DNA from 2 places in the Thermoanaerobacter sp. YS13 genome. Region 1 is predicted to be linked to the other one. Evidence: a T-box and tRNA genes for the amino acid it is inferred to sense, from the RefSeq annotation. Region 1 holds a T-box; the other holds one or more tRNA genes.
What was found. The T-box of region 1 lies ahead of leuS (leucine--tRNA ligase). A T-box ahead of a tRNA ligase gene usually reads a tRNA of that ligase, here a tRNA-Leu.
Positions count from the first base shown of each region.

Region 2: it has a tRNA-Leu gene. The T-box ahead of leuS (leucine--tRNA ligase) is inferred to sense a tRNA for this amino acid. The anticodon was not compared.

Region 1 covers NZ_JOOI01000002.1:111,392-114,489, reverse strand. The annotation lists gene THYS13_RS08415 (PD40 domain-containing protein) at 1-302, opposite strand, end outside; gene THYS13_RS08410 (RNA polymerase sigma factor) at 305-793, opposite strand; T-box leader at 919-1,129, shown strand; gene leuS (leucine--tRNA ligase) at 1,182-3,098, shown strand, end outside.
Region 2 covers NZ_JOOI01000002.1:766,370-769,467, reverse strand. The annotation lists gene nadA (quinolinate synthase NadA) at 1-47, opposite strand, end outside; partial or broken gene THYS13_RS13980 (ISLre2 family transposase) at 366-527, shown strand; partial or broken gene THYS13_RS11550 (DUF6431 domain-containing protein) at 643-1,089, shown strand; tRNA gene THYS13_RS11540 (tRNA-Met) at 1,306-1,382, opposite strand; tRNA gene THYS13_RS11535 (tRNA-Met) at 1,390-1,466, opposite strand; tRNA gene THYS13_RS11530 (tRNA-Leu) at 1,471-1,560, opposite strand; gene THYS13_RS11525 (Ppx/GppA phosphatase family protein) at 1,657-2,562, opposite strand; gene THYS13_RS11520 (S1 domain-containing RNA-binding protein) at 2,625-3,047, opposite strand.

The sequences.
Region 1 (3,098 bases):
TATATGGTCCCGTTATATTCTGCTATTTTGCCAGCATTCATTTTTCCTAAAGTTATGAAAGAAATTTGATTTATTATCTTTAATTCTTCTGCATTTACTTTTGTTATTAGGTTGTCTTGCAGGTGTTTGATGCCGAAAGAAAAAACCATTAAAAGTATTGCTGCAGCTGCTACGATTACTACACCTCTCTTTTTCCATCTGTTTCTTTTAAATCTTTTTTTAAGAGATTCTTTAAGCTGATAATTTACAGGAATTAAGTCTTTTAATTTATTGAGGTTTTCTTCTATTCTTTTTTCGTCCATTTTCATCCCTCCAAACATTTTGCTACAAGATTTTTTAATTTTTGAATAATCCTATAAGCCTTCATTTTGACTGCTTCCTCAGTTTTTTCAATTGTTTGAGATATTTCCTTATGAGTCATGCCGGCAAAATATTTCAGGTTTATAATTTCTATTTCTTCTTTTGGCAAGGCGTAAATTGACTTTTTAAGACAATTTAATTCTACTTCCTTTTCAAATTTGTCCTCAAATACATCGGTATAAGAATATTCCATGATGAGTTCTTCTGATACCAGGTTTTTCCTTGTTCTGTAATAGTCTGTTACAGTATTTCGAGCTATAGAAAAAATCCATGCCTTTGGGTTTGATTTTACTGTATTATACTTTTCGAAGGCTTTTTGAAAAATTTCACTTACAATGTCATCTGCATCCCATTTGTTGCCGACTTTAAAGTATACGTACTGGTACACATCGTCAAAGTTTTTCTCATAAAATTCAATAAAACTTTCTGGCACAAATTTGGCCTCCCTTCTCGCCCCTTATTAGTACCTTTCACTTTTATAGACGAAAATCTTAACAAAAGGTAACAATACCCTTGCATTTATTTTAGTTTTATAATAAAATAATGTACAAATCAATGAAAAATGCGATGAAGCGGAGCAGTAGGCATTGTAAGCTTTAAGAGAGCCGTTGGTGGGTGTAAAACGGTAGCCTAAGATGCCGAAACTCGCCAGGGAGCAGGCATACTAAATTGTAGTAGGTATGCACGGTTACCGCCGTTACAGGTTTGAGAGGGCGCTTTTGCGCCAAAAAGAGTGGTACCACGGAAGAGTAGCTCTTTCGTCTCTTATGAGATGAAGGGCTTTTTTTAATAAAATTAAAATTAAGTTAGAGGTGAAATATATGGCGTATTCTGTTGAAGTCGATAGAAAGTGGCAAAGAAAATGGGAAGAAACAAAGTTATACAAGTTTAATCCTGAAAATGTGGACAAAAAACTTTACTGTTTAGAGATGTTTTCTTATCCATCAGGTGCTAAACTTCACGTAGGGCACTGGTACAATTATGGTCCTACAGATTCATGGGCAAGACTTAAAAGGATGCAGGGATATGAAGTTTTTCATCCAATGGGGTTTGATGCTTTTGGTCTTCCTGCAGAAAATTATGCAATAAAGACAGGAATACATCCTTATGATTCAACTATGGAAAATATAAGAACGATGGAAAAGCAGTTAAGAGAAATGGGGGCAACTTTTGATTGGGACTATGAAGTAATAACTTGCTTGCCGGACTATTATAAATGGACACAGTGGATTTTCCTTAAGCTTTTTGAGGCAGGCCTTGCCTATAGAAAGAAAGCTCCAGTGAATTGGTGCCCAAGCTGTCAAACTGTTCTTGCAAACGAGCAAGTTATAGATGGAAAATGTGAAAGGTGCGGTACTGAAGTTACAAAGAAAGATTTGACTCAGTGGTTTTTCAAGATAACTGCTTATGCAGAAGAACTCCTTGAAAAACTGGATGAACTTGATTGGCCTGAAAAGACAAAAATAATGCAGAGAAATTGGATTGGAAAGTCGGATGGAGCAGAGATAGAATTTAAAGTTGACGGCAAAGACCTGACATTTAAGGTGTTTACAACAAGGGCTGATACGTTATATGGAGCAACGTATGTAGTTATCGCTCCAGAACATGAGATTGTGGATTTAATTACTACAGATGAATATAAACAAGCTGTTGAGGAGTATAAAGAATACGCGAGAAAACAAAGTGAAATTGAAAGGTTGTCTACTGAAAAAGAAAAGACAGGAGTATTTACAGGAGCATACGCGATTCATCCTCTAACGGGAGAGAAACTCCCTATTTGGATAGCAGACTATGTCCTTGCAACATATGGAACAGGTTGTGTCATGGCTGTTCCTGCCCATGATGAAAGAGATTATGAATTTGCAACAAAATACAACCTTCCTATAAAAAGAGTGATAAAAGGAATTGGAGATGTGGACGACAGTCTACCCTTTGTTGAGTATGGAGTGCTTATAGACAGTGGAGAATTTACAGGTATAAAATCAGAAGAGGCAAGGATAAAGATTGTAGAGAAATTGCAACAAGAAGGTAGAGCTTCTTTTAAGGTTAATTACAGATTGAGAGACTGGCTTGTTTCAAGGCAGAGATACTGGGGGGCTCCAATACCTGTAATTCACTGTGAACGCTGTGGCATAGTCCCTGTCCCAGAAGAAGATTTACCAGTATTACTCCCTTATGATGTGGAATTTGCTCCAACAGGTGAGTCTCCACTTAAAAAGCATGAAGGCTTTATGAACGTTACTTGTCCAAAATGTGGAGGCAAAGCGTTAAGAGACCCCGATACCCTTGACACTTTTGTAGATTCTTCCTGGTACTTTTTGAGATATCCCGACAACAAAAACGACAAAGAGCCTTTCAATAAAGAATGGATAAATAAAATGTTGCCTGTTGACAAGTATGTAGGTGGAGCAGAGCATGCGACAATGCATCTTTTGTACGCAAGGTTTGTCACAAAAGCTTTAAGAGACTTGGGATATCTTGACTTTGATGAACCTTTTAAATCATTAGTGCATCAAGGCACAATATTGGGCCCTGATGGAAGCAGAATGAGTAAATCTAAAGGAAATGTCATTTCGCCTGACGAATACATTAAAGAATATGGTTCTGATGTATTCAGGCTTTACCTTATGTTTGGATTTGCTTATTCTGAAGGTGGGCCGTGGAATGATGATGGTATTAAGGCTATTGCTCGATTTGTCAACAGAGTGGAAAGATTCATAGAGAAGTTCGTTGAAATA
Region 2 (3,098 bases), 650 kb from region 1:
GCATTTTTTTCTTCCTTCAGTTTTTGAATTTCTTTTGTGATATCCAGTTAAATCGCCTCCTTCGTATAATCTGGTTGTAATCCACATTAAAAATTTAATAATAAACACTCAAATTAAATACTCAAAAACCATTTTCACCCTGATAAAAAATTTTCAAGTTAAAAATTTGTTTTTATACCATGTTAAAATTTATTTAAATCTCTATAATTAGAGTATATACATGTGTATATGCATATGTCAATAACAAAATAATTACCATAGTGTAAAATTATCGTAGGATTTTTTGAGTGAAAAAAAAACAAGAGACAACCCCTGTGATAAAATAGATTATGGAAAACAAAACAACACAGAAAGGGGTGTCTCTTGTGAAAAAAAATATCTTTGAGGATATTATACTACAAAATGCTCTAAATTTCACTAGAGAAGTGGTAGACATTTTTGACGATTAATTAAACAAAGGAATGAATATTACAGAGCTTGTAAGAAGGATAAAGGAACTGACGGAGAAGCTAGGTAGCAAGGCAATATGTCATTTCTCAAATTAATTTAGCCCAAAACCGATAAAATTTTTCAGATTATTAAAGGAATTTAAAAAAATTTTTCAGATTCCTTTAGCATTAATTTCAATTGGAGAGGTTACTTATGCAAATAATTTTCCATGTTGATAACATTGAAGGATATTTACATAAAGGTAAAGATTACAATTTTCCTGCCCCACCAGATAGATGTCCTTATCCCGATTGCAAGTGTAGAGTAAAACTAAAAAAGCACGGGTTTTATTACCGTTACTATTTAGATGGATCCAATTGTATAAAAATAGCTATAAGAAGATACATATGCCCTGTGTGCAAAAGGACTCTTTCCTACCTTCCTGATTTCTGTATTCCTCATTTTCAGTATTCTTTCAATATGATTGTAAAGTCTTTAAAAGAGACACTTACAAGAGGAAAAACTCTCACTTCTTTCATAAGTGGATTAAAAAGAAACTTCTCTACCATACTATTTTCAAGACAGCATATATATTTTTACACCAAAAGGATAATGAATAATTTAAGTTTTATCATATACGGATTAAGGCAAATAGACCCTTGCGAATAAAAGAAATGAACAACCTACCCGATACTTCCTTTATAACAGAAGAAAAAATAAGACAGTATCTTTTAAAAGACAAAGAAGTGTTGGAAGCGGGTGACCCTCACAAAATTAAGCAGATTTTACCAACATATATCAATAAAATAATCGTCTACCGTGATAGAATTGAAGCCCATTTTAGGCTTTCAGTAGACGATACAGTTTGCGCGTGGATGGTAGCGGCGAGTGGATTTGAACCACCGACACTGCGGGTATGAACCGCATGCTCTGGCCAACTGAGCTACGCCGCCATATTTTTGGTTGCGGGGGTAGGATTTGAACCTACGACCTCCGGGTTATGAGCCCGACGAGCTACCGGACTGCTCCACCCCGCGCCATTGGTGCCGGAGACCGGACTCGAACCGGTACGGGCTTTTAGGGCCCGCAGGATTTTAAGTCCTGTGCGTCTGCCAGTTCCGCCACTCCGGCTTCATCTCCTTGAGACAGTATTTATTATATTATATCTATATCTCTAAGTCAATAGTTTTTTTATCCACTTTTGCAACTTCAAATGAAAATTCCATTTTATAACTTAAATTTCCCAAATTTATAAAGGACTGCTCCTTCTAAATTATCCCATTCACTAACGGTTATTTCTTTAAAACTCAGCATTTCTAATATAGTAAGTAATATAGCAGTTCCCGCAATTATTATATCAGCCCTTTGTGGCTGCAATCCAAAAATTTTTTTCCGCTCTTCCAATGTAATAGACATAAATTTATCTAAAATCCTCTTAATTTCTTCTTTTTTTAACTGATAGCCATGAACTTTTTCTTGAGAATAAATTTCCAATTGTTGAGAAACAGCAGCAAGAGTTGTTATTGTTCCTCCTATGCCGATGATATTATCAACTTCTTTGTACTTATTAATGGAATTTACCATTGTATCTATTATATGCAACCTGATTTCATCATATTCCTCAGCTGTAGGAGGGTCATTTTTAATAAATTTTTCGGTAAGCCTTACAGCACCAATATCGAAGCTTTCTTTTACAAATTCTCTACCCTCATACGCTAATTCAGTGCTTCCTCCTCCTATATCTAATACAAGTGCATTTTCTTTATTGACCCCCATCATTGCTCCTATATATCCAAACAAGCTCTCTGTTTCTCCATCTATAATTTCTACCTCTAAGCCTAGTTTTTTTACTTGCTCAAAAAAAGCATCTTTATTTTTAGCATCCCTCATCGCAGATGTTGCAAAAGCATATATAACTTCTGCACCTTTTTCTTGGGCCAATTTCACAAAGCGTTCAATCACTTCAATGCTTCTCTGTATCGCATTATTATTTAACTTACCCGTTTTGGAAATTCCTTCCCCCAATCGAGTTATTTCAACGTCTTTTTGTATCTTGTTTATATTTCCATTATTTATGTCACATATAAGTTGGCGTATTGAATTTGTCCCTATATCAATTGCACAAATTCTCATAATAACCCCCAACTATCACAGGTAAAAACCCTTTATGAAAAATCTTCGGGCATAACCCGAAGTTAATATCCATTGCTTCTTCTGTAGCCTGTATTTCTTCTCTTGGAATCAAAATTCTTTCGCAGCTGTTGCTGCCTTTCGTCTGAATCTTTTAAAAACTTAAGCAATTTCTCTTCAAAGGAACTATTAGTATTATAATTCCTATTGCTCTGCCATACAAAATCCTTTGGTTCCCTTTCTTTATTATTCTTGGGCAAAGCCTTTTTGATTGACAAACTTATTCTTCCATTAGCATCCATGGACAATATTTTTACTTTTACTTTATCATGCTCCTTCAAATGCTCCCTAATATCTTTTACATAGGTATTAGCAACTTCCGAAATGTGCACCAACCCAGTTTTCCCCTCTGGTAACTGAATAAATGCTCCAAAGTCTGTGATGTTTAACACGGTGCCCTCAACAACATCTCCAACCTCAAATGGCATATAAATAAAGATCCTCCCTCTAAAAATTTTATTAATGAGTTTATTATATAT